DNA from 3 places in the Paenibacillus rhizoplanae genome. Region 2 is predicted to be linked to each of the others. Evidence: riboswitches for the same ligand, from Rfam matches in the RefSeq annotation. Region 2 holds a riboswitch; each other region holds the start of a gene.

Evidence for each region. A riboswitch is a leader RNA that binds a small molecule or an ion and turns the genes downstream of it on or off. The one in region 2 is predicted to bind cyclic di-AMP.
Region 1: another riboswitch for cyclic di-AMP. It lies ahead of ACFSX3_RS00445 (alpha/beta fold hydrolase); the one in region 2 lies ahead of ACFSX3_RS00335 (C40 family peptidase).
Region 3: another riboswitch for cyclic di-AMP. It lies ahead of ACFSX3_RS01185 (3D domain-containing protein); the one in region 2 lies ahead of ACFSX3_RS00335 (C40 family peptidase).

Annotation. Positions count from the first base shown of each region.
Region 1 is NZ_JBHUKY010000003.1:15,555-22,529, forward strand. Features, by position in the region: gene ACFSX3_RS00425 (Na+/H+ antiporter subunit D) at 1-882, shown strand, start outside; gene ACFSX3_RS00430 (Na+/H+ antiporter subunit E) at 888-1,370, shown strand; gene ACFSX3_RS00435 (Na(+)/H(+) antiporter subunit F1) at 1,370-1,663, shown strand; gene mnhG (monovalent cation/H(+) antiporter subunit G) at 1,653-2,012, shown strand; cyclic di-AMP (ydaO/yuaA leader) riboswitch at 2,011-2,144, shown strand; gene ACFSX3_RS00445 (alpha/beta fold hydrolase) at 2,152-2,967, shown strand; gene ACFSX3_RS00450 (TrkH family potassium uptake protein) at 2,994-4,352, shown strand; partial or broken gene ACFSX3_RS00455 (helix-turn-helix domain-containing protein) at 4,474-4,719, opposite strand; gene ACFSX3_RS00460 (hypothetical protein) at 4,993-5,121, shown strand; gene ACFSX3_RS00465 (ATP-binding cassette domain-containing protein) at 5,124-5,885, shown strand; gene ACFSX3_RS00470 (ABC transporter ATP-binding protein) at 6,015-6,975, shown strand, end outside.
Region 2 is NZ_JBHUKY010000002.1:14,689-21,663, forward strand. Features, by position in the region: gene motA (flagellar motor stator protein MotA) at 1-222, opposite strand, end outside; gene ACFSX3_RS00310 (hypothetical protein) at 426-719, shown strand; gene ACFSX3_RS00315 (4a-hydroxytetrahydrobiopterin dehydratase) at 900-1,175, shown strand; gene ACFSX3_RS00320 (c-type cytochrome) at 1,304-1,660, opposite strand; gene ACFSX3_RS00325 (GNAT family N-acetyltransferase) at 1,788-2,273, opposite strand; gene ACFSX3_RS00330 (C40 family peptidase) at 2,448-2,939, opposite strand; cyclic di-AMP (ydaO/yuaA leader) riboswitch at 2,944-3,087, opposite strand; gene ACFSX3_RS00335 (C40 family peptidase) at 3,485-3,913, opposite strand; cyclic di-AMP (ydaO/yuaA leader) riboswitch at 3,971-4,109, opposite strand; gene ACFSX3_RS00340 (hypothetical protein) at 4,325-5,158, opposite strand; gene ACFSX3_RS00345 (M1 family aminopeptidase) at 5,168-6,975, opposite strand, start outside.
Region 3 is NZ_JBHUKY010000004.1:45,972-52,946, reverse strand. Features, by position in the region: gene rsmI (16S rRNA (cytidine(1402)-2'-O)-methyltransferase) at 1-73, shown strand, start outside; gene ACFSX3_RS01200 (AbrB/MazE/SpoVT family DNA-binding domain-containing protein) at 830-1,084, opposite strand; gene ACFSX3_RS01195 (HD domain-containing protein) at 1,360-2,643, shown strand; gene ACFSX3_RS01190 (TatD family hydrolase) at 2,706-3,476, shown strand; cyclic di-AMP (ydaO/yuaA leader) riboswitch at 3,675-3,902, shown strand; gene ACFSX3_RS01185 (3D domain-containing protein) at 4,189-5,349, shown strand; gene rnmV (ribonuclease M5) at 5,511-6,062, shown strand; gene rsmA (16S rRNA (adenine(1518)-N(6)/adenine(1519)-N(6))-dimethyltransferase RsmA) at 6,059-6,943, shown strand.

The DNA.
Region 1 (6,975 bases), on a different contig from region 2:
GCGGGACAAGGCGGCGTGCTTAATGTGATTGCTATTTTGTTCTTGATTGTATTCTCCCTGAAGGCCGGGCTGTTCCTGTTCTTCTGGCTTCCAGGGTCCTACAGTGCACCTCCGGCGGCTGTCAGAGCGTTGTTCGGTGCCCTGCTGACCAAAGTAGGACTCTATGCAATCATCCGCACCTTCACGTTGCTGTTCGTGAACGATCCCGGCTTCACCCATGACTGGATCGCCTGGATGGCTGCTGCTACCATGATCCTGGGCAGCCTGGGGGCAGTGGCTTATAAGGATATCCCGCGGATTCTGAATTATAACATCATTATCAGCGTTGGATTTGTAGCCTTTGGAATCGCTGCAGGGACTGCAGATTCAATGAATGGGGCAGTCTTCTATCTGTTGCACGATATGCTGGCCAAGGGACTTATGTTTATTCTGGGCGGGATGATTATATCCGCAGCCGGAACGGACCGGCTTGGAAGTATGGGCGGGATGATCAGAAAGTATCCGCTTCTCGGCTGGATGTTTTTCATTCTGGCACTCGCCCTGGTGGGGATTCCGCCGCTTAGCGGTTTTGCCGGCAAAATTATGATCCTCCGCGGAGCGTTGTCAGAGGGGATGCTTACGTTGTCTCTAATTGGTCTGGGGTCAAGTTTTATGGTGCTGTTCTCCCTGATGAAGGTGTTCCGGCTGGCATTCTGGGGAAATGAACCCAAGGAAGAGCAGCCTAAGGTGAGCTTGAAGGCTGCTTCGGCTGTGGCTGCCGGCTTGCTGCTGCTTGTGATTGCAATGGGGATCGGGGCGGAGGTTGTGTATACTTATGTATCGCAGGCTGGTGACGTTCTGGCTTCACCTGCGCTATATATAGAAGCCATAATGAAGGAGTAGAGGAGATGGCCTTACAATTCCTGTTTAATCTGTTGATTGCCTTTCTGTGGATGGCGATAAATAATAATAACTCCGGTTCAACCTTCGTTGTAGGTTATCTGCTGGGCATCGGGCTTTTACTGTTATTTAGGAAATCCAGGTCCCAGTCCCGGCCATTCTATCTCATACGTATATGGGCTGTACTTAAGCTCCTGCTGATCTTTGCCCGTGAACTTACGGTTTCGAATTTCGTGGTCATAGGTCATATTATCCGTCCAAAACTGGCTATACGTCCCGGTATCTTTGCTTATGAGACTGCTTTGACCACGCCCTGGGAAGTTACACTGCTCTCGTGCCTGATTTGTCTGACACCGGGAACCCTGACCCTGGATGTTTCCAAGGATGGCAAGACGCTGTACATTCATGCAATTGATATTAAAGATGCAGAGCTGCTGGTCACGCAGATTAGAGGCACTTTCGAACGAGCGATTAGGGAGGTGACCCGTTAATGATCCCAGTTATGCTAACCGTGGCCATGATCATTCTGGCTCTGGCGATGCTGGCCTGCCTGTTCCGTCTCCTGAAAGGGCCAACCCGCTCCGACAGGGTTGCCGCACTCGATTCGATAGGCATTCATGTACTTGCTATGATAACCGTCTTTAGTATGCTGCTGGATACCCAGGATTTTATAGAAGTCATCCTGGTTATCGGGATTCTGACGTTTATTGGTACTACGGCACTGGCCAGATATATTGAACGGGGAGCCGTTATAGAGGATGGAGGGAACCCCAATGACAGGTGAACTGATTAGCTCTATTCTTGTGGTAATGGGCGCAGTCTTCTGCGGCTTAAGTGCCTTCGGCTTAGTACGGCTGCCCGATGTGTATCTGCGTTCACATGCTGCTACCAAAAGTGCAACCTTCGGGGTACTCTGTTTGCTGACAGGAGGCTTCCTGTACTTTTGGTTCAAAGACGGAACGGTTAACGTCAAGCTTCTGCTGGCGATTGTATTTGTATTCATCACTTCACCGGTAGCAGGTCATTTAAATGGCCGGGCTGCCTACCGTTCCGGAGTGCCCCTATGGAAGGGAAGCGTTCAGGATGACCTGAAGTCACTGAAGGAAGAAAGTAAGGAAACGTCTGTGAAATAATAGTTAATCGCTGAATTCCTTATAGGAAGCGGGGGAACCAGGTTACATGGGGTGAATCTCGGAAAAAACGAGTAGGGCTACTTTCAGGCCCGAATCCGGCAGCTAACCCCGCAAGCGTTCATGAGAGGATGCACTATATATGCCGTATATTGAATTGAATGGAACATCGCTGTATTATGAGATGTCGGGCAGCGGTCTGCCCATTGTTTTTATTCATGATTATTCGACCTCTCATCATCTGTTTGAGCCGCAAGCGGATTATTTCAGCAAGCGTGTCAAAGTGATCGTATTCGATTTGAGAGGGAACGGACAATCGGGTAAAATGGATGTGGAGATCAGCCGGATCGTAGACACACAATGTGAAGATTTGAAGCTGTTATTGGATGCTTTATCTGTAGAGAAGGCTGTTATCGTAGCTTGTTCCAGTGGTGCTGTGCTCGCCCAGAAATTCGCCTATCTGTACCCTGAACGGGTAATGAATATGGTATTGGTGGACAGTTATTTTCAGGAGGATTACACGGCGAGAGGCAGTAAAATGAAAGGAATCTTTGAGGTCTGCGCATGGGCGGCTCATTATCTTCCTGCCGAAATGTTCATCCGTTCCTTGCGCATCACCTACAATAAATGGCTCTCGGCTTATCATATTCTCAGGAAAGAGCTTGTGCATGAACGGACAACGGAATTAATTAAGCAGCGGCTGGCACTTAGACAAACGGACAGCTACGGGTTCGCATTACGGCTGCAGATTCCTGTTCTTGTTGTATCCGGGAATCAGAATGAATGGGCGCTGGAGCAGGTGATAAGAACAGCCGGCAAGTATCCGTCTGCCCGTCTGGCGATCCTTGAGGATGCGATGTATCCGACTCATCTGTGTCAACCCCAGCTCTTCAACCGTATATTACTGGATTATCTTAGGGAACAGCATAGTTTTCAGCGGGCGGCAGCTGGCAACTAACTTGAATTATAATGGGAGCCAATGATATGTTCTTTAACAAAATCTCATCCTTCATCACAAAACTCAAACTGACCTCATCCAGAATCATTTTACTCGGTTTTGCAGTCCCTATACTTCTTGGTACAGTGCTGCTGGCCTTGCCGATATCTTCGTCCAGCGGACTTAGTATAGGATGGCTGGCAGCACTGTTTACTTCGACTTCAGCCGTATGTGTAACGGGACTCGTTGTACTTGATACCGGTACCGACTTTTCTCATTTTGGACAGATGATCATCTTACTTCTGATTCAAATTGGCGGATTGGGATTTATGACATTCAGTGTTTTGATTGCCGTGATCATGGGGAAAAAGATTGGACTAAAAGAACGTCTGCTTATCCAGCAATCATCTAATTCTGTAACAACACAAGGAGTCGTGCGGTTATCACTCAATATCTTTCTCATTTCATTTATCGTGGAGACAACTGGAGCTATAGTGTTGGCCCTTCGATGGGCCCATGAACTAGGAACAACAAGGTCCATTTATTATGGAATATTCCATTCAGTGTCTGCCTTCAATAACGCCGGATTTGGATTATGGCCAGACAGTCTGAGCCGCTATGTGGGTGACCCGTTAGTTAATATTGTTATCTCTTTTTTGTTTATCATCGGCGGGATTGGATTCACGGTGATTCTGGATCTGTACCGGAAAAGAAGATGGAGAGCTCTCTCCTTTCATACAAAAATAGTTTTAATTACCTCTGGGCTCCTTTGTATGGCAGGGTTTTTGGTGATTTTTGCGATTGAACTCTTTAACACGAAAACATTCAGTACTCTCTCATGGAGTGAAAGAACTTGGGCGGCATATTTTCAGGGTGTTGTTACCCGGACAGCCGGCTTTAATTCCATCGATATTGGAGCAATGCTCCCGGCTTCACAATTTTTCATGATTTTCCTGATGTTTGTAGGGGCTTCGTCCGGATCGACTGGAGGAGGTATAAAAACGACCACTTTTGCTGTACTCATGTTAAGTATCGTCTCAACGATTAAGGGGAAGACAGATGTGCAACTGCTTAAAAAACGCATCTCTCAGGATATCATATTCAGGGCACTGGCAGTAATGACCATATCCCTGGGTGTAGTTCTTACAGCCACCTTTCTTCTATCCATTACAGAATATGCTCATCCTAAAGACTTCCTGGCGCTTCTCTTTGAAGCAACCTCTGCATTTGGAACCGTAGGAATGTCTATGGGAGTAACGCCAGAGCTTTCGCCACTGGGAAAATGCATCATCATAATTACAATGTACATAGGGAGACTAGGGCCCTTGACTTTAGCTTTAGCACTGGCACAAAAAAATGTGAAGCAAAAATATCGGTATCCGGAAGATAAGCTGCTTATTGGCTAAAGTTTACTGAACAGATATTGAAAACTGAAACAGCAAAGTAGAGTGGAATATGTTTTAAAAGGCTCCTGCCAGTGATGAATATTCTCTGGCAGGAGCCTTTTTGTTTACATCACAAAAATTATTAATTCTCTAAATACCTGTACAAAGTCGATTTGCTGATTCCTGTTTGTTCTTTAATCTCATCAAGTGTATAGTTTTTAGACTGATACATGAGGATGGCCTTCTCAACGTTTTCATCTGCTTTTCTAGGTCTTCCAGGAATATTCCCTTTTTGCTTCGCCTCAAAGAGTCCCCGTTTAGTTTTTTCACTAATTACATCGCTTTGGAACTCAACTAAGTGCTTTACAATATCACTAAATGAATATCCTTGATTCTATATTAAGATAGTCGGAGAGTAAGGAGGCATTTTATACTACTCGTAATATTGAGAACTGCCTAATCGGGTGAAAAATAGTAATGAACGCTTATCCATCCCCTAAACATATCGGGTTTGTTTTTTCCCTTGAACCTTTCCCTATAATCCAACAGGTTGTAGATTTACCGAAATATAGTTATATTTTGGGAAATGCATGAAGGAGATAGGGAATGAAGGTTCTTATTAGCTTTTGTAAGCCATATCTAATGTTGGAATCAAAATACCGTGAACCAGTCGAGTCTGCTGATTGCCCGTGATCTGCGTGTGGATGGATTCGGCCGGTTGATCGGCCATCCCTATAACGCCTCGAAAGATAAAGCAGCGGCGGGTACTTCACGCAGAAGCAGCAGATGAATGTGGGCGAATTAGTTAGCTTTCTTCAGCTCCTGAGTTATCTGGTCCGTCCGCTATCCCTGTTGCCGGGGATGGTGTCGAGTGCAAGACGTCTCGGAGGAGTGCTATCCCGGATCACAGAGTTGTATGAAGAGAGTGAGGCGGAAGGAGAATATGCGGAGCTTCAGGGCCGGGAAGGAACACTATCCTGTGACAAGGTCTCCTACGTCTATAAAGAAAAAACAGCCTTATCTAATATTAGCTTCAAGTTGGACTCCCCTGGAATCACTATAATTGCGGGGAGAAGCGGTAGCGGAAAGAGTACGTTAGTCAAGCTGATCTGTGGTTATGATAGACCGTCAGAAGGCTCCATTACGCTATTCGGACATGATCTTGCTCAGCCAGGCTTCCATTCAATTGCCCCGCTAGTTTCGTTCGTTCCGCAAGAGCCCTATATCTTTCCCGTCTCGATTCTGGACAATATTGGCTACGGAAGGCTAAATGCCACGCGTGAGGAAGTTATTGCAGCAGCCACGGCAGCAGGTGTACATAGGTGTGTTAGTGAATGGCCGGACGGTTATGATACTGTAGTCTCGGGCGAGGAGCTATCTGGAGGGCAACGGCAGCGGATATCCATCGCCCGCGCATTGTTGAAGGGCACCCCTGTACTGCAAAAAGAAACGGCTCCTGCGGAAGAGGGCAGAAGCAAAAAATTGCATTGGCGAGAGCCGTGCTTAGTCATGCAAGGAGAACATTGTACAGACATTACAGCAACGCGTCCATGAACGACAGCAGATCGTCATATTGATTACGCACCGCAAGTATTCGTGTGAACATGCAGATCATTACGATCTCTTATCCAGCTCTGAAGCGTACCGGGCGTTTTGTGTTGTTGGGTAGGGATGAAGGAGAGAATGAATGAGATTATGCTCAAGCAAGCTATAAAATCCATTACTATTTTATACAAATATGCCCCCTATCTGATCATCTTGAAGTTCTTACAGATCCTGCTGCTTGCTCTGGCCACTCCGCTGACGCTATACATAACACAGCATCTGATTGATTCTTTACAAGGTTATATCAATAATGGTGTTCCGCTTAATCAGCTTATCCAATGGGGAGCAGCCTTAGTAGCTACCTTGCTCTTCACAGCGAATAGCACCTTCATGGATAGCATGATTACCCTACGCTTAAGGAGTCAGCTGAACCAGGATTTTATGGAAGAGATTGTGGAGAAATTTAACCGGATGGAATACTCCTGTTACGAGGATTCGAAGGTACAGGATCATTTGAACAAAATGGGAAATCACCCGGATGAAAAGATTCTGGAGGTATTGATCCAGACCTTAACGATGATATCGCAGCTGGTCAGCTTAGTAAGCTTGATGGCTATCTTTTTACAGGTATCGGGCTGGTTCACTGTGGCCTTCCTGGTGATTTTCACTCTAATGGTGGTACTGAACTTCAAAGCCATGGAAATGATGAACGGACTGTTCACCAGCCAATCCCGGGATGAGCGTGAATTATCCTATCTGGGGGGACTGCTCAGTGATAAAAGATCCCTGCTTGAACTCAAGGTATTTGGTGCGGTTGGATACATACAGAGTAAATGGAAGCAAAAATCGGAAAAGGTGCTAAAAGAGCGGTTGATGACTACGATAAAGTCTCATCGCTATTTTGCTGCCAGCAGCTTCTTGCTTCTGATGTGGATAGGATTGGTGATTTTTGAGCTGATTCATGGGGTCATGGAGCGGCGGGTTTCAGTCGGGTTGTTCGTTTCTTTGATTGGGGCATCCGGCAGTATTCTGGGAATTGCAGATGATCTGTCATTGCTGTTCTCCCGGTTGTCTCATCGTTGTATGGAGATTATGCATT
Region 2 (6,975 bases):
GCCGACCATCTTTTTCTTCACAAATAGGATCTTTAACAGCTTAGGGAAATTCTTGACTTCCGACATCGGAAAGGCCATGAAGATAGAGGCAGCCGTGCCAAGAAAAATAATGACATAGGCAGCAGGGTTGTTCAAGCTTGCAAGTGGAGCATGCTTGAGTATCATCCCCCAGATTACTGCGATCAGACCAAAAACCAGGCCTAGAATTGTTGAAATTTCCATTTATGCACCTCGTCCATGAGAATTAAGAAGTGATCGACTAACCGCGTAATTCGTCCTTGAACCGCGGGAGAACACTCTGTTCGTAACCAAATCACGTATATTCTTCTTTATCGACATCATTCCCTTTTTTGTGAAGTGATTTTTTCGGCTATAATAGATAAGGTAGGTTATTATTCATCAGCGAAGAAAACGGAGTGATTGATGTGGGAGTTAAGCATGGCAGGGATTATAGTGAAATTCTTGTTGAACTGACAGGAGCCGTTGGACGGATTGCAGACGGGTACATTTTTTTTGAGATGGAGTCTGAAGAGTGGGCGAATCTGCCGGAGGAATCGAAGCAGGAGGTCTGGGAGGCGCTTGCGGAGGACCTGTTCTACGCACTGGGCAATGAACCGGTCATTCAGGTGGGCAGCGGAGTTGTAATGTACGATAAAGAAACACACCGCATTAATATTTTACTGGGCGATGAGGATCTGGCTTCGGTGGTTCTTGTATAAGCAGGCGGAATTGTGGCAGCGGGTTTGTTCCGGGCTTCCGGCCATGTTAAAATTGGAAGTGGAGTACTAATTGCCGGGATGTCAGAATACACTTAATCAAAAAATCTTTGGCCTGGCACATCCCTTGGACTTTTAGAAGCTGAGGGATGTTTTATTTAACTTAGCAAGGGAGGAAACGAATTGCAATTAACTGAGGAAGAACTGCAGGAGCAGATCAGCAAGCTTGAGGGCTGGAAGCTGGAGAGGGATAGGCTGGTACGCAAATATATGTTCAATGAATATATGAAGGGAATTGCTTTTGTGGATGAGGTGGCTGCCATTTCGGAGGCCTTTGACCATCACCCGCATATCACCATTGATTACAAGACCGTTGTGCTGCGGATGGCTGCAGATGTAGAGAAGCTCGATCTCCGCCAGGCTCGTGAATTTAATGAGGCGTTTGAGAAGAACCGCTAGAGGACAAGGCCCTTATGAAGACGACAGGAATACCTGATCAATAGAAATGCCCGTGCAAGGATTATTCGATATCCTTGTCACGGGCATTATGCATAGGAATGAAGAGCGTGGTGAGTACAGGTTGCGGATTATTTCTTCTCGGCCAGCCATAAGGCTACATTCGCAATCTCTTCAGGGGCCAGCCTGTCTTTGAAGGAAGGCATCTGGCCGCGTCCCTTGGTGACTATGCTGTAGATCTGCGGCGCGTCATGCGATGCACCCTCCTGTTGCAGGCTAGGTCCTGCACCGCCCTGAAGCTGGTCACCGTGGCAGGAGATACAGTTGGCCTTCACTGTCGCCTCTGCGCTCGCAGCATCAAGCACAACCTCCGGCATGGTCGGTTTGTTCTGTTCTGCCACCTGGGATTTGCCGGGCAAGGTAAACATTAAGATTACTGCAAAGGCACAGGCGGCAAAAAACAAACCGCTCATGATCCATTTCTGCATCTGCATCCGTCCCTCCATGTAAGCTGCTGTCTCCATTATAGCGGATGGTGAAGTGTTATCATAGTATTTGTGTCAAAAAAATGAACACATATGATCCATTTTTTTGAAAATACCTCCGTCCCCGGTGTTATTCCTCATAGACCATGCAGTAAAAAGGCTTATTGCCGGTCGGAGTGCGGCGTTCATAGGTATCCGTTATGGTGAAACCGCATTTCTGGTAGGCGCGGATGGCGCGCTGATTCCAGGTCAGCACCTCCAGATCGATCTCGCGCTCCGGGTAACGGGCCCGTGCTGCCTGCACAATAGCCTTCATGAACAGATGCCCCATTCCATGACCGCACAGATCGGGCCGCATTCCGACACCAAGCCGGACTACCCCCTCCATCGGAAAGAGCTGGGCGAAGCCGCACAGATCCCCCTGTCCGTTCACTACAGATACATATTGCCTACTTCGCAGCTGCGGGTCTCCGAACTCTACGCCCAGCGCCTGCATCTGCTCCCAGGACATCCACCCGTAAATATTATACGGAGGTTTGTAGCTCCACTCACAGATCTCAGCGGCATGCTGCGGTTCCATAGGTACAACATAAAAGGTTAGCGGGGAGCTAATCATAAGCGGGCGGCCTCCTTTCCGGGACAATGCTTTTTACTATATTATATATATTTTATGAAAAGGCGGAATGGGTGTTTTACAAATATAGAGCAGGGTAAGTAATTTTATAGACAAAAAAAGCCCTTCTCCAAGATTTCGGCAAAAATCTCGGAAAAGAGCGTAGGTTACAAAGGTTTATTGTACATCGTCGTTGTCTTGGGAATCCGAAGCTACAGTCTTGTAGGCATCTGTACTCATGATCCGTTTGGCGCCAACGTAGCGGTTGACGTAATAGCTGTCATTCAGCGAACTGATGGTTACACCACGTGAGGAAGAGGCATGAGCGAAATCGCCGTCACCGACATAAATACCGACATGGGACACGCCTTTACCGTTTGTATTAAAGAATACAAGATCGCCTGGTCTCATCTCGTCGCGGGACACGGCAGAACCCATCTGATACTGGGAGCCGGATTGATGGGGCAGGTTAATGCCGATCTTATCAAAAACAAACATTGTAAATCCGGAGCAATCAAACCCGTTAGTCGATGTACCGCCGGACACGTATTTGGTTCCGATGGTTTTGTCGATCACTTTATCCATTTTGGAATCCGCGAAAGCGCTTCCTGCTCCGATGGTGAAGATAATGGACAAGCTTAGTACTGCGGCTGCTAGCTTCTTCTTCAAAAGTAAGTACCCCTTCCAATGCCTACGAGGTTAGCTTAAGGGTTCGGTTGAAGGTCCCCTATGACCCCTCTTAGAATAGGAGGTCAATTCACCCAAAGTGGTTCCCCCGTTTCCCTAAACTCATTAGGGAACTCGGCATAACTGTTGATTAGGATTAGCTGTTCATTCAATACATGACAAAACCTATATTAAAAGCGATTCAATAATTACAAAAATGTTACTAAAAGCTCACTGCGATAATTGTAGCAAAGACTAAGTCGCTTGGCAATCACTTATAACATATTAATGCATCTTTTTTGCTGTTTTTTAGAGTTATAGACCTTCCGAAAGACTCATATCTATGCGCCGGGGCTATTTTATATGATTTTTTTCTTTGTTTTTGCAGGAAAATGCTGTTTCAAGGCTGCGGATTCGGTGTAAAAGGTAGAATAAGGAAAAGGAAAAACCCGGAAATGATTACGGCAATAATCATCCCGGGCTCGTATAAGTTACATTTAGTTGTTAGAGGCAGAAATATTCGGGGTATGCTTCAAGGGTTCTAAGGTTCAATCGTAAGCGACAGCTTGGTAGGCTGTTGTGCTCATTACTCGTTTGGCACCAACGTAGCGGTTGGCCCAGTAGGACTGGCTCATCGAACTGATGGTTACACCACGTGAACTCGAGGACTGTGCAAACTTCCCGTTTCCAACATAAATACCGACATGGGATACTCCATTGCCCAGGGTATTGAAGAACACGAGATCACCTGAACGCAAATTGCTCTTGGATACAGTGGTTCCTACTTTGTATTGTGCTTTGGAGGTACGGGGCAAGGTAAGCCCAACATTCTTGAATACGTACTTGGTGAATCCGGAACAATCGAAGCCGTTGGTGTTAGTGCCCCCGGTTTTATATGACGTTCCAATGGTTTTTGAAATCACAGTATCCATCTTGGAATCTGCGAAGGCACTGCCTGCTCCGAGTGTGAATACCATCACAAGACCCAGCGCTGCTGCGGTGCATTTTTTCTTGAAGTTCTGAATAATCAAAAGATGTACTCCTTCCAGGGCCTGCGAGGTTAGCTTAAGGATTCGGTAGAAGGTTCCCCTATGACCCCTCTAAAGCGAGATCAATTCACCCAAAATATGGTTCCCCCACTTCCCGGTGCAGGGAATTCGGCGTTATGTGCACCAGAACAGTGACTTATCGGCAATTAGTTAATTTTCATTGGTTACGGTAAATTCTGTTTGAAAGATTACAACTTTGTTACTAGTAGTACAGGCATCATTGTATCAGAGGTTTTACCGTTTTGCAAATGCTTTTGTCCTTCGCTTCAAGAAAAAAAGAGTCCTGCTCCCTGCTTTGAGGGGCTGTGACTCTTTTTAGTATGCCGTTTTGACAGCTTATTATTGTGGAAATGATTTACTGGACCAGAGGTGGTACTGGGCAGCGATTCCCCACATATTGAACAGCGTGGAGGGCAGCGGAGCTGCCTGGCGGAGCATAAGGGCCGGCAGCCCCGGGTACAGCAGCGCAGAAGCACTGCAGAGGAGGAGCACCGCTAGGCTTCCCGCCCCCAGTATGATGGATATCCCAATGGAAGGCAGCAGCACCTTCAGGCAGATCAGCATCGAAGAGAACATGCCGGTACCGGCGGTATAGCCGAATTGCATATAGAGCAGAAGCTTGCGGACAAGGAAGAGATAGAGCAGCCAGCCCAGCACATAAGGCACCAGCTTCAGCAGGAGCGGGACATCGAGAACACCGCTGAGCAGATGACGGTACATACGCGGAAGCAGCCAGTAGAGCGGCAGGAGGGTTAGCGCCCATTCTGCGAGACTGAACAGCAGTACAGGCAGCCCATACTTTTTCATTCCGGGAAAAAAGAACAGTCCCCGCGCCCCGGCGCGTTCCTGGTGAAGCTCATGCAGCAGCCCTGCGCGGATAAAGGGGGTCAGCAGCAGCCGGAGCACCGTCAGCGCCAGCAGCAGCCACAGCCAGTGCTGGACGGCGGGGTCGGTGCGCAGGGCAGTCTGCCCTTCGATATAATACAGCAGTCTGCCTATCCCGCTGCCGCCGGCATTCGCATCCGGATAGCGCAGCAGGACGGGAACAACCGCGCTTTTAATAAATTTGTACAGGAAATATCCCCAGAACAGCCGGTAGATAAATAGCAGAATCAATATATAGAACTGCTCTTTCATGCTGATCCAACCGCGGGTTATTGAACTTTTCACCATTCCTTCACCTCACCAGACAAGAGTTCCGAGCAGGGTTTCAAGCAGAGTAGATGCGCTAAGCGTCCAGCGGGAGAGTGTGCGCGGCTCAAGCTCCGCCATTCTGAAATTATTAAGATGCCTGCTCTCCAGCAGAATGGAATGTCCCGGATCGATCTCTGCGGAGACCAGCGGCGCTTTATACGCTAACTCAAAGGAGGTAGCCTGACCCTCGCCGTTCCAGTATTGCTGCACGGTGTACCCGTCTGCGAAGGTGAATTTCACGGGAACATCAGGGTACAGGCTGCCCTTATTGCTTACATCGACTACAGCGTTATAGCGGCTCCCCCCGCCGTCGCTGCCATCTCGATTGACCGTGAGCCTGATATCATCAACTGCGAAATCGGGTGCACCCCCACCGTAGACATACCGCTCAAAATAAGTCTGCCAGGATTGCTTGGTCACTTTCTCCACAACCTTCTGGAAGTCGGCAGTGGACGGATGCTTGAAGCGGTATTTGCGGGCATAGGCGTCGAGGATGGCGTCCATATTCTTGGTTCCTGCTATTCGCTCGATATCCTTCAGCACCAGCTTGCCCCGGATATACACATTGCGCGTGTAGGCATCATCGCCGCTGTATTTCCAGGTCTCCAGCTTAAGCGGCTGTGAGGAGGAGACCAGGCTGGACTGCAGCGGGAGGCTTGAGGCAACGCCGTATTCCTGTTCCATCAGCCGGTCTTCAGCATACGAGGTGAAGCTCTCATCGAGCCAGGCTTCTTCGAATTCATTGCTGGCCACCAGACCGTAGAAATATTGGTGCCCGATCTCGTGGATGATTGTGCGCTCAAGGGAAGTGTCCGGTGAAGTGTCCGTGGCGCCGAAGGCGGTAATTAGCGTCGGATACTCCATTCCCCCGGCTCCATTGCCTGACTCCGGCGGGACAACAATGGATAAGGTGGAGTACGGGTAAGGGCCGTACCATTTGCTGAATGCCGTCAGGGCAGCCTCAGCGGCCTGGAAATAGCGCTCCTGGAGATGTTTGTGCAGCGGGTCCAGATAGAGCTTAATCTTCACCCCGGGCACCTGCGGCGCGGAGAAGGCCTTCTCGGCAACCACGAACTCAGGCGATGCCGCCCAGGCGAAGTCGTGGACGTCATCTGCATAGAACTGATAGATCTTACGTCCTTTTACAACCTTGGCGTCCCTCACTGGAAACCCGGTTGCGGCGACCTTATACTCGGGGGGGACAGAAATCGATACATTGTAGATCCCAAAATCACTGTAGAACTCGGAGTTGCCGTGGTATTGATGCAGGTTCCAGCCTTCTTCCTTGAGTCCTCTTCTGCCGGCAGGCTCATAGACGCTAAGCTTCGGAAACCACTGTCCGGCCATCACGAAGTCGTCAGCGGTTCCCATCCGGGCGAAAATTTTGGGCAGCTTGACCTCGAATTTAAGCCTTACCGTAATGCTCTCACCGCCGTTCACCGGCTGCGGCAGATGGACCTTGAGCAGTGTTCTGTCATTGATATTGCCGTCGTCCGGTTGCACATATTGAGTGCGCTGCATCAGCGAAACGCCCTCGGAGGTCCGCAAATCTGTCAGCGTAATGCTCCCGTAACCTCCTGCAGGCATGGTGTCACCGCGAAGCGTACCGCCAGACTCTTTCATGAAGGTGGTGTTGGCCGATGCGAATGCATTGGGATACAGATGAAAGTAGAGCTCCTGGACCGGCTTTGCGCCGGGATGGGTCCAGGTCAGCGTCTCGGAGGCGACCAGTGTCTCCTTATCGGGCAGGAGCTCCACATCCATGTGATATTCAACCACGCGCTGACTTAAAGCCT
Region 3 (6,975 bases), on a different contig from region 2:
TATGAAAAAGGCAGCGTCCGACCGCGGCTTGTCCAAGCGCGATATTTATAACGAACTCCTGGAGCGGAGTTAGAACACTGCTGTGCTTTCGAATTCCAGTAAAAACCTAAAAATGGGTATAATCATCTGAACACCCAATGAAATAAATGTATTTCATACACTTATATGTATAGGAAACGAACCATCAAGAGGATTTATATGGATATAAGTGTACAAAGTACACTTATAATGATCAGACGGATAAATTGGAAATAAATAGATGTACGGAATACAGTTATCCAGTTAACCCATGCTGATTTTTCATTATCCATTAACTCTAGTTCACTAAAGTAACCGATCCCAATCATGTTCAAATTCACTAGCCGCTCCACAGTAAAGCAATTCCCGCAGGGAGAGCGCTCTACGCTCATCCGTGGCACAAAACCACCCGGCGCCAGCCGCATAGGAAACCTGCCTATGCCGAAACCCTTCGCATGACAAGGTCTGAGGAATCACCGCAGGGAGGCCGAGAAGGGCCGGTTCACCGCCGAACCTTGCTTCCTTCCGCGCCAGCTGCAGAGATTCACTAAGCTTCCGGGTGTCCAGAGGGCCGGGGCCCTTGGGGCCCTCCCTTTAGGGAGGGTTTGGGAGGGTAAGAGATAGATATAAAGTTTTTGAACTTCAAGCTTGAACTTCTGATTTGAACTTCTAGTAAGTAAAAGAAAAAGGGCATCCGGGGAAAGTCCCCGAAAATAGTACAAAAAAATACCTCCCGCGCGAACGGGAGGCCAAGGAGATATAAAAAGGTTAGAATTAACAATTGGATTAGTCCTATTATACCCTATTTATTTTAGTTTGTCACAGGGGTAGGGATAGCCGAAATGCATTCATGACAAACAATTTTACCCTTGAAGTAAGTTACATTCTCAGCATTACCGCAGAAAATACAAGCAGGTTCGTATTTCTTAAGCATGATCCGCTCACCGTCCACGTAAATTTCGAGCGCATCTTTTTCTCCAATGCCTAGCGTGCGACGCAATTCAATTGGAATAACGACCCGTCCAAGCTCATCTACCTTACGTACAATTCCTGTTGATTTCATCATTACAATCGTTGCTCCTCTCAATGTTCAAAAGCGTCATTATTCGACATTCTTCACTGTTTTATGATATTTATAATACCAACCATTCCCAAAACAGTCAACCTTTTTTCAGGCTAATTTTAAGGATTTTTTTGAGAGTACATTTATACCGCGATTGATCAAGCAAATTACCTTCAAAAAGCTTATAAAGATTTTTGTCGATTTGGCAGTCGTTTAATCGCTAATATTCGACAAAGAGCGACAATATATTATATAAAACAAGAAAAGGAGATGATTTCATGAAGCAACCTTTGTCAGAAGAGAAGGTATTTAAGGACCCGGTTCACAACTACATCCATGTACAGGACACCATTATCTGGAGACTGATCAACACTATGGAGTTCCAGCGCCTGCGGCGTATCCGGCAGCTTGGCACCTCTTACTTAACCTTTCATGGAGCGGAACACAGCCGATTCTCTCATTCTCTAGGTGTATATGAGATTACGCGGAGGATTATCTCCCAATTTGAACGGAGCGGTTACAAGGACTGGATACCGGAGGAAAGACTGCTCACCTTATGTGCGGCGCTGCTGCATGATCTGGGGCATGGCCCATTTTCCCATTCTATAGAAGAAGCTTTCGAAATGGATCATGAAGACTGGACCTGCCGCATCATTCTGGAGGATACGGAGATCACGGCTATTCTGCGCGATGTGGCGGAAGATTTCCCTGGTAAAGTGGCTTCGGTCATCTCCAAAACCTATGAGCATGAAATTGTTGTCAATTTGGTGTCAGGACCGCTGGATGCGGACCGGATGGATTATCTGCTGCGGGATGCGTATTATACAGGGGTGAATTACGGAACCATAGACATCGACCGGATTCTGCGGATGCTTCGCCCTTATGACGGCCGGGTGGTGGTGAAGGAATCAGGGATGCATGCGATTGAGGATTATCTGATGTCACGGTACCAGATGTACTGGCAGGTCTATTTCCATCCGGTAACCCGCAGCTCTGAGATTATTCTGCGGCAGATTCTCCGCCGGGCCAAGGAGCTGGTGCAGCAGGAGTATGCCTTCAGATTCATGATCGAGCCCTTGAGTGATCTGTTCAGCGGAGAGGTGACGGTAGCTCAGTATCTGCTGCTCGATGAAGCCTTGATGCAGACTGCCTTCATGCAGTGGACGCTGGAGGAGGATGACATTCTGAGCGACTTGTGCAGCCGGTTTATCCATCGTAAACTGTATAAATATGTGGAGATGGAGCATCTGGATTCCGGCACCATTGACGAAATCCGCCGCAGCTTCGACGGTGCCGGACTGCGGCCCGATTATGACCTGGAAATTGATTTCCCCACCGATCTTCCTTATGATGTGTTCCGTCCGGGAGACGGGTTTGACAGCAAGCAGATTCTGCTTCTGGACAAGTATGACCAGTTGAGGGAAATCTCCGAGGTTTCGGATATTGTACGCTCTATCAGCGGCATTCACCGCGGCAGATACCATCTGTATTTTCCGCAGGACAGGCTGCAGAAAGCCCTTCCACAGCTGCCGCCGTCTATCGCAGAGATTTTTGCCAAATAATCAGATCAAGCCTGGAATTCTGGAATTATAGATAGAATCACAAGCCGAAAGGATGTAATGTAATGCAGCTATTCGACACACATACCCATCTGGATGCTCCACAATTCGACGAAGACCGCGAAGAGGTCATTGCCAGAGCACTGGAATCCGGAGTCAGCAAAATGATCAACATCGGCTTTAACCGGGAAACGATACCGACCACCATGCAGCTTGCCGAGAAATATGATTATATTTATGCAGCCGTAGGCTGGCATCCCCAGGATGCGATCAGTATGAAGGACGGAGACCTGGAGTGGATCGCCTCCCTGTGTGCTCATCCCAAGGTGGTCGCCATCGGTGAGATCGGGCTTGATTATTACTGGGACACCTCCCCTAAGGAAGTGCAGCATGAAGTATTCCGCAAGCAGATCGGGCTTGCCCGTGAGCTGAAGATGCCAATTAGTATTCATAACCGTGATGCTCATGAAGATGTCATCCGTATTCTCCGTGAGGAAAAGGCGGGCGAGGTTGGCGGCGTTATGCATTCCTTCTCCGGCAGCTGGGAAAGTGCCAAGATGTGTCTTGATTTGGGCTTCCATCTTTCTTTTGGAGGACCGATTACGTTCAAGAATGCCAGGGTACCCAAAGAGGTGCTTGCCCAGACTCCGCTGGACCGGCTTCTCATCGAAACAGACTCCCCATATCTGACTCCGCACCCGTTCCGGGGCAAGCGAAATGAGACCGCTCATGTGAGGCTGGTAGCGGAGGCAGCTGCGGCAATAAAAGGGATTGAATTACAGGAATTGGCGGAAATTACGTATGCGAACGCACTGGAACGATTTGGTATACTCTGAAAATGAGAGTAAAAGTGATGAAAAATGAAGTATAGCGGATATATTAAACTTTTATGACCGAAAAACGGCCGATTATTACAATATTTTAATCATTTTTTTACGTAAACGTGGTTGAATCGTCCTTTACAACATGTATCAAAACAGGATATCATCTTTTCAGTGCAGTGAGCTGTTGTAACTGTGACAGTCACTTTTTCATGGATCGTCTCGCTGAGTCTCCGGATGGAGAACGGGGGAACCAATAATGCTCTGCCGCATGAACGTATGAGAGTACAACACAGAATTGCCGCAGACTTTATTTGATTTCTTTACGTGGTCTTTGGGGTGAATTTGAGGGCAACCGCCGTGAGCGGGTGACCTGAGATAGGGCGTCTCTCTTATGCCCGAACCCGACAGCTAACCCCGTAAGCGCAAGTAAGAGAGGAAACCTCGTGCATAAGCATTCCCGCGTTTTTGACACCGGAGAAGCCACGAAAGAGTCCTCCATGAACTCTTTTTAGGCTTTTTTTGTTTTGAATAACGCGGATGCTCCCGGCATACTGTTGTATAACAGATATCCGGAGTAACTATGCCGAGCAGGCGATCCATGAGCAGGAAACGCTGAAGCAATGCGGGCGTATCCTGTTGCAATCTCAAACCTAGTTTCGTCAGAAGTGATACAGTCACCTTGATATAACTTAGACGACGGGGCTATGTAAGGAGGATGGAGAGAGTGGGCGTATTCCAACCAGAGGTATCCCATGATTCGCAATCATCCAGCAGGTCTATCGCATTACGGTTGAAGCAAGTAAATCCCCGCGTAGTTTTACTTGCCGGTGTGGTATCGATTGTTATCGCACTGTTAATTCTGCTGTACGTACACGGTCAGAGCAAAAAGGAAATTACTCTAGTAATAGACGGACAGGTACAGACACTGGAGACGCGGGAAACGCTGTTCAGTGATGTGCTGGCTAAGGAACAGATTTCGCTGCAGGCGCATGATGAATTATCTATTGGCCTTAGTGATGAAATAAAAGACGGCGACCGTATCGTGATTAACACTGCGCAAAAGTTCGCTCTTACCGTAGACGGGAAGACCGAGACGTTATTTACGACCGAGGATACCATTGGTCAGGCCATTGGCAAACTGGGCCTCAGCCTGGAAGGCTTAGACAAGATTTACCCTTCGCTAGAAACCGCAGTATCTGCAGACATGGAAATCAAAATTGTCCGGATTAACAAGCATGTGGTTCAACGGACAACCAATTTGCCTTTCCGGGTAATCAAGACAGCAGACCCCTCTTTGACCAAGGGAACCGTAAGAGTTGCACAGGCAGGCAAGCCGGGCGTAATGATCCAGCACATCGAGAAGATTTATCAAGATGGCGAGCTGGCCACCATGCGCATGATCGGCAAAGAAGTACAGACGGTTACCAAGGACAAAGTCATTGCCATTGGTACCAAGCCGCTTCCTAAGCCCGCTCCTGTTGTTGCCAAAGTTTCCAAACCTGTAACAACCTCCAAGTCATCTAAAGCCAGTGCAAAGGCCAGCAATGTTACCAGTAAAGCTGGTGTGGATTTTGAGTACAAAAGAATGATTAAGAACGTATCCATGACCGCGTATTCCTCGCAAGAACCGGGTATTGGAACACGTACCGCCTCCGGCACACGCGTAACGGAAGGCCGCACTATAGCTGTAGATCCAAGTATTATACCAATCGGCTGGTGGGTGTACATTGAAGGATTAGGGTTTCGCCGAGCAGAGGATACCGGCGGTGCCATCAAAGGCAACAAGGTGGATGTCTATTACGATTCACTGAGCCATGCCCGTAATTTCGGACGTAAGTCGCGGACACTCTATGTGATCGGACCTGTGAAGCCGGAGCTGAACTAAACGTAAAGTCTTTTGCAAATTAACGGTTAATACGATATAGTGAGGGAAGCACTTACGAAATTTTAGAGAGCTGCCGCTCATCACTTATACATTCTTTAGCCAAAAAGAAGGGGAGCGAATCCTCTTCTTTTTGCGTTCTGGAGTAAGGAGTAACATTATTTATGATTAAAGAGCTGATTGTGGTTGAAGGGAAAAGCGATACCGTTGCTGTTAAGCGGGCGGTAGAGGCAGATACGATCGAAACCGGGGGCTCGGCAGTGGACCGCAAGGTCATTGCCAAGATCCAGCTTGCCATGCAGCGCCGGGGCGTAATCATTCTTACGGACCCGGATCATGCCGGGGAGCGGATCCGCAAAATTGTCGCGGCCAAGGTACCGGGGTGCAAGCATGCCTTCATCCCGGAGAAGGATGCAACCCGCAAAGGGGATATCGGGATAGAGAACGCTTCGCCTGAGGCCATCCGCCATGCGCTGGAGCATGTGCATACCTCCTTCGAGGGGGCGCCGGTCATCATCGGGCTGGATGAGCTCATGGCCGGAGGGCTAATGGTGCATCCCCGCGCCGCAGAGCGCAGAATGCAGCTGGGCAATCTGCTCGGTATCGGTTATTGCAATGGCAAGCAGCTGTACAAACGTCTGGCGATGTTCGGCATTACCCGCGAGGAGTTCGCGCAGGCCCTCGCCCAAATTGATCAGGGAGGCATTACTTCATGAGTGGTACCGAGAACATCTCGTCCCCAACAAGAACCAAAGCGATAATTCAGCGTTACAAATTTTCCTTCAAAAAAAGCCTGGGCCAGAACTTTCTGATCGATCAGAATATTCTGGACAAAATAGTGGATGCCGCCGGTCTGGACAGCACAGCCGGTGCGCTTGAGATTGGACCGGGGATCGGAGCCCTGACGGAAAGATTGGCGATGACGGCCGGGGCCGTCACTGCGGTGGAGATTGACCGCAGGCTGATTCCTATCCTCAGGGACGTCCTTTCGCCCTATCCCCATGTGAAGATCCGCAATGACGATGTGCTGAAGGTGAATTTGCAGGAGCTGTTCGCTGAGGATTTCGCCGGCAGGGACCGGGTTAGTGTCGTAGCTAACCTGCCGTATTATGTGACCACACCTATACTCATGAAGCTGCTGGAAGAGAAGCTGCCGCTGGATAATATCGTGGTGATGATTCAGAAGGAGGTTGCTGAGCGTATGGCAGCGTCTCCGGGCGGCAAGGAGTACGGCAGTCTGAGTATTGCCGTTCAGTATTACAGCGAGCCTGAGCTGGTCTGTATGGTGCCGCGTACCGTGTTCATCCCGCAGCCGAATGTGGAATCGGCTGTGATCCGGCTGAAGGTCAGAGAGCGTCCTCCGGTGGAGGTAGCGGACGAGAAGCATTTCTTTGGTGTGGTTCAGGCGTCCTTTACCCAGCGGCGCAAGACGATTGCTAATAATCTTAAGGCCCGCTTCTTCCCGGAAGAAGGGCGTGAGCGCCTGGAGGCGCTGCTCTCTGAGGCCGGTATTGAACCCTCACGGCGCGGCGAGACGCTTAGCATTGAAGAATATGCACGGCTCAGTGCGGTTCTTCTGGCCGCAGGCATCGCATAGAATACAGAAAACCCTCCCGGGGGATGAACCAA